DNA from 4 places in the Aliihoeflea sp. genome. Region 3 is predicted to be linked to each of the others. Evidence: predicted binding sites of a transcription regulator. Region 3 holds the regulator's gene; each other region holds the start of a gene.

Region 1 (2,196 bases), on a different contig from region 3:
GCCGGTACAGATCATCGCATCGGGACGCGCCGCCCGGGCGAGTTCCGGCATGATCTCCGGCGTCGGATTGGCAAGCGCCAGGATCAGCGGCCGCTCGGCCATATCCGCCAGGAGTTCGGGTTTGAGGACACCGGCGGCCGAAAGGCCGAGGAAGACGTCCGCACCGCCGATGACGTCGGCGAGCGAGCGCGCGTTGGTGTCCTTGAGATAAGGCTCCTTCCAACGGTCCATCTCCTCGACGCGGCCCTTGTAGGCGACGCCGTGCCGGTCGGTGATCCAGATGTTGTCGCGGCTGGCGCCGAGCTCGACGAGCAGATTGAGGCAGGCGAGCGCCGCCGCGCCGGCGCCGGAGGTGACGATCTTGACCTCGCCGATCGCCTTGCCAGCCAATTCGAGCGCGTTGAGGACGGCGGCGGCGACGATGATAGCCGTGCCGTGCTGGTCGTCATGGAAGACAGGGATCTTCATCCGCGCCTTCAACTGCTCCTCGACCTCGAAGCATTCGGGCGCCTTGATGTCCTCGAGATTGATGCCGCCGAAAGTCGGCTCGAGCGCCGAGACGGTCTCCACCATGCGCGCGATCTCGGGGGCGTCAATCTCGATGTCGAAGACGTCGATTCCGGCGAACTTCTTGAAGAGCACGGCCTTGCCCTCCATCACCGGCTTGGAGGCCAGCGGTCCGATATTGCCGAGCCCGAGCACCGCCGACCCGTTGGAGATGACGGCGACGAGGTTCGAGCGGGCAGTGTAGTCGGCGGCGAGCGCCGGGTTTTCGTGGATGGCAAGGCAGGGCGCGGCGACGCCGGGCGAATAGGCGAGCGCGAGGTCGCGCTGGTTGCCGAGCGGCTTCGTCGCTTGGATTTCCAGCTTACCGGGCGCCGGGTAGCGATGGTAGAAAAGCGCCGCCTCGTCGAGGTCCGCCGGCGGTGCTTTCGTCGTCTCGACATCCATCATGGCTCGCCCATCCTTGCTCGTCTTCTTTTCGTTTTTCGATAGCCCGCGCGGTCGTCGCAAATCGTTCGCCGCCGCCATGCCGAAATCGGCGCCAACCTATCGCCAGCCACCCTCGAAAGACAACCGTCATATGGCTGTGATCTGACTCACGCCATAGAGCGGACGACGCAATGACGAGGGCAATGCATGACCGCCACTCCGCGCCGCTTTCGCACGCTCTTCATCTCCGACTTGCATCTGGGGTCGAAGCCCGCCAAGGCCGACTATCTGATCGACTTTCTGCGCCATCACGAGGCGGGCCGAATCTACCTCGTGGGCGACATCGTCGACGGTTGGCGGCTGAAGCGCTCCTGGCATTGGCCGCAGGCGCATAACGACGTCGTCCAGAAGTTTCTTCGCCAGGCGCGAAAGGGCTGCCGCATCACATACATCGCCGGCAATCACGACGAGTTCCTGCGCAATTTCCAGGGAACGCATTTCGGCGGCATCGTCGTTGCCGACCGCGCGATCCACGAGGCGGCGGACGGGCGGCGTTATCTGGTCATCCACGGTGACCAGTTCGATGCCGTCGTCCACAACTATCGCTGGCTCGCCACGCTCGGCGACAAGGCCTACGACGCTGCCATCGTCGTCGGCCGCGTCATCGCCCGGCTGCGCCGCCTGGCGAACCTGCCCTACTGGTCCTTCTCGTCCTGGGCGAAGCTGAGGGTCAAGAAGGCGGTGAACTTCATCAGCGCGTTTCAGGAAGTGCTCGCCGAGGAGGCGCGGCGTTCGGGCGTGGACGGCGTGATCTGCGGCCACATCCACCATGCGGTGATCGAGGAGGTTGGCGGCGTTCGTTACATAAACACCGGCGACTGGGTCGAAAGCTGCACGGCCGTCGCCGAGCATTTCGACGGCACGTTTGAGATCATCCACTGGGCAAGGGCAGGCGAGATCGCAGCGCCGGTCCTCGTCGCTGTCGATGTCGGCGCGGCTGTGGCGAAGGCCGCGTGACCTAGCCCCAGAGCGCCGGATCGGGAGGCGAGACAAGCGAGCCCGTATAAGCAAGGGCCGGCGCACGGTCTTTGGCAAGCAGAAGCGGTCCGTCGAGGTCGACGTAATCGGCATCCTGCGCCAGCAGGACCGCAGGCGCCATCGCCAGCGACGTTCCCACCATGCAGCCCACCATGACGCCGAAGCCGAGCGAACGCGCGCGGTCGCGCAGGATGATCGCAGACGTAAGCCCGCCGGTCTTGTCGA
Region 2 (2,196 bases), on a different contig from region 3:
GGTGCGCCGCTGATGGATTACATGCGCCCCGAAAGCCTGTTCCTGGCGACCGCGCTGCCGCATTTCGTACTGGCCGGCTATACGCTGCTGCGCATCTCGCGCCGCGCGCCGGTGGCGAGCGAGGACAAGGAGGCGTTCAAGACGCTGCCCTCCGAACGCGCCGTCACGCCGCAGGCGGTGCTGCTCGATCCGCGCAGCGACATGGACACGGTCGATCAACCCGAAGAGCGGCAGGACGCCGCATGATGAAGGCCGACGCCTTCGCGGCCATCGCCGACGCCAACCGGCGCCATCTGCTGGAGGAATTGCGGCGTGGCCCGAAGACGGTCAACGAACTCGCCGAAGGCCTGCCCGTCTCGCGTCCGGCGGTCTCGCAGCACCTGAAGGCGCTGCGCGATGCCGGTCTCGTCTCGGCCAGGAACGAAGGCACGCGCCGCGTCTACCGCGTCGAGGAAGCGGGCTTCCTGAAACTCAATCTGTGGTTGGACCAGTTCTGGCAGGCGTGAGGCGGGGCCCAAAAACAAAGCCGGCGGCGCTGGCGCCACCGGCAGGTTGCCTCGTCTGATCTGAGCATCGGATCGACCGATGCGCCGAGCGTTTCCGCTCAGTGTCGTGTCGGTTGTGACCGGAGTTTTTCCATTTCGTCCTTCAGGGCCAGCTTTCGCCGCTTCAGGGACGCTATCTCGAGCGGGTCGGCGGAGGGATGCATCATCACCTCGTCGATCCGGCGTTCGATATCGCCGTGTTTGCGCTGGAGTTCCTGTAGATGGGACGCAAGAGACATTCCGGGCTCTCCCTTCCTGGTTCCTCGTTTGCGTGCGTTCCGTCCGGCTCCCGGTTGGAACCGGATATGACAGCACGATGACAGTCTGCCATCGCTTTCAAATGCTGTCGAACATCTCGTAGTAGCATTTGCTGACGATCCGACATGTGTTATGAATCGCGCACGAGGACTGTGCGTCGCGCGGCCTACTCCCGCGAGCGCGCTCGCTTTCTTTAGACGGTGAAAATGTCGGAACAGGATCAGGCGGAGATTCGTCTCGAATTTGCCCGGACCAAGCAGGAACATGCGGATTTCGACGCGGCCATAAATGCCATGATGAAGGTCGGCTGCGACCCGCTCCAGATCCAGCGCATGAAGAAGAAGAAGCTCGCCCTCAAGGACAGGCTGTCCCAGCTCGAGGACGGCATCATCCCCGACATCATCGCCTGACAGGCCTGACGGAGCATCGCCATGGCCGACCAACGCGCCGAAATCGCCATCATCATGGGCAGCCAGTCAGACTGGGCGACGATGCGCCACGCGGCCGAGACGCTCGACGCGCTCGGTCTTGCCCATGATTCGCGGATCGTCTCCGCCCATCGCACGCCTGATCGGCTCTATGATTTCGCCAAGAGCGCGAAGGCGGACGGGTTCAAGGTCATCATCGCCGGTGCCGGCGGCGCGGCACATCTGCCGGGCATGACGGCGGCGATGACGCCGCTGCCGGTCTTCGGCGTGCCGGTCGAATCGAAGGCGCTGTCGGGCCAGGATTCGCTTCTCTCCATCGTCCAGATGCCGGCCGGCATCCCCGTCGGCACGCTTGCCATCGGCAAGGCCGGCGCGGTCAACGCCGCGCTGATGGCCGCAGCCGTGCTCGCCCTTTACGACGACGCCCTCGCCGGGCGGCTCGACGCCTGGCGCGACAAGCAGACGAAGGCCGTCGCCGAACGGCCGAAGGACGAGGCATGAGCGCGCTCGCGCCGGGCTCGACGATCGGCATCATCGGCGGCGGCCAGCTCGGCCGGATGCTGGCGATGGCGGCGGCCCGCCTCGGCTTCCGCACCATCGTGCTCGACCCCGAGGGCGACTGCCCCGCCGCGCAGGTGGCGAACGAGCAGATCGTCGCCGCCTATGACGACGCGCACGGGCTGGCGCGGCTGGGAACGGCGTGCGACGTCGTCACCTACGAATTCGAGAACGTGCCGGTGAACGCCGCGCGCAGTCTGGCCGCCGGCCACGCCGTCTACCCGCCGCCGCGCGCGCTAGAAGTCGCGCAGGACCGGCTGACGGAAAAGGAATTCCTCAACAAGGCCGGTATCCCGACCGCGCCGTTCCGCGCCGTCGACAGCGGCGCCGAACTCGCCGAAGCACTCGACATCATGGGCGGCTCGGGCGTCCTGAAAACGCGGCGCCTCGGCTATGACGGCAAGGGC
Region 3 (2,196 bases):
GCGCGAGCTCGACGAGCGGGCGATCGCGCTGATCGCCAAGCGGCAGCCGATGGCGCAGGATCTGCGCGCCGTCGTCGGCGCCATCCGCATGGCGAGCGACCTCGAGCGCATTGGCGATCTGGCCAAGAACATCTCCAAGCGCGTCAGCGCGGTCGGTTCGGGCGCGATGCAGCGCAAGCTCTCCCATTCGATCGACGCGATGTCGCAACTGGTGCGCGCGCAGCTTGCTGGCGTGATCGATAATTATGTCGGCCGCAACCCGCAGGCGCTGGTGACGCTGAGGGCCGACGACGAGAATATCGACGTGCAGTATACCGCTGTCTTCCGCGAACTCCTGACCTACATGATGGAGGACCCGCGCAACATCACCGCCTGCACCCATCTCCTCTTCTGCGCCAAGAATCTGGAGCGGATCGGCGATCATGCGACCAACATCGCGGAGAACGCCTACTATGTGATGGTCGGCCAGCAATTGCCGCTCCACCGGCCGAAGCTCGACGAGACGTCGATCTCGGCCAGGCCGGCATGAGGAGCGGCCGATGATCGCGCCGAGGATCATGGTGGTCGAGGACGAGGAGCCGCTGGGCGTCCTCATCAAGTACAATCTGGAAGCCGAGGGCTACAAGGTCGAGGTGATCACGCGCGGCGACGAAGCGGAAATCCGGCTCCAGGAAACCGTGCCGGATCTGCTCGTGCTCGACTGGATGGTGCCGGCCGTCTCCGGTATCGAGCTTTGCCGGCGCCTGCGGATGCGGGCTGAAACCGAGCGCCTGCCGATCATCATGCTGACGGCGCGCGGCGAGGAAAGCGACCGGGTGCGCGGGCTTTCGACCGGCGCCGACGACTATCTCGTCAAGCCGTTCTCGACGCCCGAATTCGTCGCCCGCGTGCGCGCACTCCTGCGGCGGGCGAAGCCCGAAATCCTGTCGAGCGTGCTCAAGGTCGGCGACATCGTGCTCGACCGCGAGTCGCACCGCGTCTATCGCGATCAGGTCGAGGTCCATCTCGGCCCGACCGAATTCCGGCTGCTCGAATTCCTGATGCAGCATCCCGGCCGCGTCTTCTCGCGCGGGCAGTTGCTCGACAATGTGTGGGGCGAGACGATCTATATCGACGAGCGCACGGTCGACGTCCATGTCGGGCGTCTGCGCAAGGCGGTCAATCCGGACAGCGCGCCGGACGTCATCCGCACCATCCGCGGCGCGGGCTACTCGATCAACGAAAGCTGATCTCAGGCGCCCGCCTGCATGGTCGCGATATAGCCCGGTGCGAAGAGTTCGTTGTCGACGGCCTCCAGCGCGCGCCGCGCGCAGCCTTCGAGGATCAAGGGCATTTCGTCGGCTTCGAGGTCGAAGGAGATGACGGCGTCGTGCTGTCCTCCCGCCGTCTGGCCGATCGCCTCGCGGATCGACGGTTCCATCACGTCGAAGGCGAGTGTACCCGGCCCGACGATCGCCACCGGCGCAGGGTCGATCAGCGCGAAGAGCGAGCCCAGCCCATAGCCGATCGCCTCTCCGGCACGGGTGAAGGCGTCGCGGGCCGGTCCGTCGGCGGCACGGGCATCCTGCGCGAGTTCGAGCATTGTCTGCGGGTCGACGTCGGCATCGGCGACCGTCTGGTCGCTGCGCCCGGCCGCCTCGCGCAGGATCGCGTAATTGCCCGCATAGGCCTCGATGCAGCCGCGCCGCCCGCAGCGGCAGAGCGCGCCGCCAGGCCGGTGGATCATGTGTCCGAACTCGCCGCCCGAGGAATAGGCGCCGGTGAAGAGTTCGCCGCGCAGCACCAGCCCCATGCCGATGCCGTTCGACAGGAGCAGGGTGACGAAATTGTCGCGATAACGCTCCGGATCGCGGGCACCCAGCGCGACGGCGATCATGTTGCAGTCGTTCTGGACGGTGACGGGAAAGCCGAAGCGCCGTTCCAGAATGTCGGCGAAGGGGATGTCGCTTTCGGGCGTGATCGGCGTCCACAGCATCGCGCGGGCATCCGAATCCGTGATCCCCTGCACTGCCATCGTCATGCGCATGACGTCGTTCGGCGTGCGTCCCGCATTCTGGAGTACGGCCTCGATCATGTGTGTCACCGCGCCGACCAGCTCGTCGCGGCCTGCCGTCAGCGTCGACAGCCGTTCGCGCTTTTGCGCGACGATTTCGCCTGCGTAGTCGAAGACCGTCGCCGAAAGCGTGTTGAGCAGAA
Region 4 (2,196 bases), on a different contig from region 3:
CCGGTTCGCCGCCGCGCCGCAGGACGCGCACTTCCGGATCGGAGAGGATGCCGAGGCCGCCCTTGGGCGAACGCTCCAGCGTGCCGGTTTCCTCGCCGCCCGAGTAGCGCAGTTCGCGCATGCCGAGAAAGGTGAAATTGTCGTCGCGCAGCCATTCGAGGAAGGCGATGGCTTCGCCCACCTGCGCCTTGTCGATCGGCACCGGCTGATAGCGGTATTCGGTGATCGCCTGGTCGAGCCGCGCGAGCATCGGCCGCCAGTTGGTCACCGCCAGCTTGACCTGCGCCAGCACATGTTCGAGCCCACGCTTCAGCGCCTCGCACTCGTCCTGCGTCAGCTTCGGCACATGGACGTGGATGATCGAGACCCGGTCGGTCGCATCGTCGCCCTTGGCGCTGCCCGCTTCGCCCAGAAGCTCGGCGACGCCCTTCTTCTCGTGCCGCACGAGGACGACCGGATGAAGGACGAGCGCGGCTTCGCCGGCCTGCTCGGTGATTTCGGCGAGGACCGAATCGAAAAGGAAGGGCATGTTGTCGTTGATGACGGTGATGGCCGTGACGGCCCGGCCCTGCCGCTCGATCTCGCCCTCATTGTCGAGCACGATCAGGCTGTCGCCGCGCTTGTGGTGCTTCAGCGCCCGGTAGGCGAGCGCGCCGGCGGTGGCGAAAGCCTCGCTCGTATAGGCCTCGCGATCCTCCTCCGGCGCCCGCGCCTTGAAGAAGCCCGCGAGCTTTTCGGCGCCCGCCTCGGTCTTGACCTTCGATGCGGTTGCGGTCTTGCGCACAGCCATGGACGGCGATCTCCCCGATTTCGTCACGTTTTTCTTTCGAGACTAGAACATCCGCCGAGAAAGTGGCACCGGTTTCACGAAAATCAGCGACGCTGCGTCAGTTACAGACAAGTTTGATAGGGAGATGACGGCATGAGCGAACGGGTCACGGCACTGAACATCGAACAGCCCGAATTGTCGGACGGCACCAAGGCCTATTTCGCCAAATGCGAGGAGAAGCTGGGTCTAGTCCCGAACGTCCTCAAATCCTACGCCTTCGATGAGAAGAAGCTGCGCGCCTTCACCGACATGTACAACGATCTGATGCTGGGCGATTCGGGCCTGTCCAAGCTCGAACGCGAGATGATCGCGGTCGCCGTCTCGTCGGTGAACCATTGCTACTACTGCCTGACCGCGCACGGCGCGGCGGTGCGCCAGCTTTCCGGCGATCCGATGCTCGGCGAGATGATGGTGATGAACTATCGCGCGGCCGAACTGTCGGCGAAGCAAAAGGCGATGCTCGATTTCGCGGTCAAGCTAACCGAGAGCCCCGACAAGATCGAGGAAGCCGACCGCAAGGCCCTGCGCGATGCCGGCTTCTCGGACCGCGACATCTTCGACATCGCCTCGACGGTGGGATTCTACAACATGTCGAACCGGGTGGCGGCGGCGATCGACATGCGCCCGAACGATGAGTACCACGCGATGGCGCGGTAGGGCGCGCCCTTCCTTCTCCCCTTCTGGGAGAAGGTGGCTGAGCGAAGCGAAGTCGGATGAGGGGTGTTCCAGCCTGGCACCGCCGCACACCCCTCATCCGCCCCTTCGGGGCACCTTCTCCCACAAGGGGAGAAGGGAAGAGCGCTTACTCCGCCTCGCTCTTCAGCGGCCGTGCCAGAAGCCGCGTCGCGGCATCCTGCATCGTGATGTGCCCGTCGATCAATTCGGCAGTCGCCTCGATGATCGGCGCGTTGACGCCGCGTGTCCGGGCGATCTCGAGCGCGATGCCGGCTGTCGCCGCGCCTTCGGCCAGCGCCAAACCTTCGCGCGACTTGCCCGCGCCAAGCGCCATGCCATAGGCGAAATTGCGCGACTGCGCCGAGCCGCAGGTCAACAGGAGATCGCCGAGCGCCGACAAGCCCATCAGCGTTTCGGGCCGCGCGCCGAAGGCGGCGCCGATGCGGCGCAATTCGACGAAGCCGCGCGTGATGGTCGCCGCCTGCGCGCTCGCGCCGAGCCCCGCGCCCGACACCGCGCCCGCGGCGATGGCGAGCACGTTCTTCAACGCGCCGCCGATCTCGACGCCGACCAAATCGTCGGTGGAATAGCAGCGGAAGGCCGGCGCGGAGAAGAGTTCGGCCAGCGCGAAGGCGCGGTCGCCGTCTTCGCACGCCACGGTCACCGCCGTCGGCAGACCGCGCACCACATCG

The links. The regulator PhoB, encoded in region 3, activates phosphate uptake and scavenging genes when phosphate is short. The targets are predictions, from matches to a motif close to TGTCATNNANCTGTCAT.
Region 1: a site for PhoB is predicted at 1,079-1,095, ahead of ACT6QU_RS04580 (UDP-2,3-diacylglucosamine diphosphatase). Genes of this name have one in related genera too.
Region 2: a site for PhoB is predicted at 851-867, ahead of ACT6QU_RS10115 (YdcH family protein). Genes of this name have one in related genera too.
Region 4: a site for PhoB is predicted at 904-920, ahead of ACT6QU_RS08830 (NAD-glutamate dehydrogenase). Genes of this name have one in related genera too.

Annotation. Positions count from the first base shown of each region.
Region 1 is NZ_JBQVMV010000002.1:306,833-309,028, forward strand. Features, by position in the region: gene ACT6QU_RS04575 (NADP-dependent malic enzyme) at 1-951, opposite strand, end outside; gene ACT6QU_RS04580 (UDP-2,3-diacylglucosamine diphosphatase) at 1,141-1,950, shown strand; gene dgcA (N-acetyl-D-Glu racemase DgcA) at 1,952-2,196, opposite strand, start outside.
Region 2 is NZ_JBQVMV010000007.1:29,838-32,033, forward strand. Features, by position in the region: gene ACT6QU_RS10105 (MFS transporter) at 1-246, shown strand, start outside; gene ACT6QU_RS10110 (ArsR/SmtB family transcription factor) at 243-506, shown strand; gene ACT6QU_RS10115 (YdcH family protein) at 605-784, opposite strand; gene ACT6QU_RS10120 (YdcH family protein) at 1,010-1,213, shown strand; gene purE (5-(carboxyamino)imidazole ribonucleotide mutase) at 1,235-1,732, shown strand; gene ACT6QU_RS10130 (5-(carboxyamino)imidazole ribonucleotide synthase) at 1,729-2,196, shown strand, end outside.
Region 3 is NZ_JBQVMV010000014.1:74,652-76,847, reverse strand. Features, by position in the region: gene phoU (phosphate signaling complex protein PhoU) at 1-529, shown strand, start outside; gene phoB (phosphate regulon transcriptional regulator PhoB) at 543-1,229, shown strand; gene ACT6QU_RS15200 (ROK family protein) at 1,232-2,196, opposite strand, start outside.
Region 4 is NZ_JBQVMV010000005.1:109,889-112,084, reverse strand. Features, by position in the region: gene ACT6QU_RS08830 (NAD-glutamate dehydrogenase) at 1-790, opposite strand, end outside; gene ACT6QU_RS08825 (peroxidase-related enzyme) at 923-1,486, shown strand; gene ACT6QU_RS08820 (NAD(P)H-dependent glycerol-3-phosphate dehydrogenase) at 1,632-2,196, opposite strand, start outside.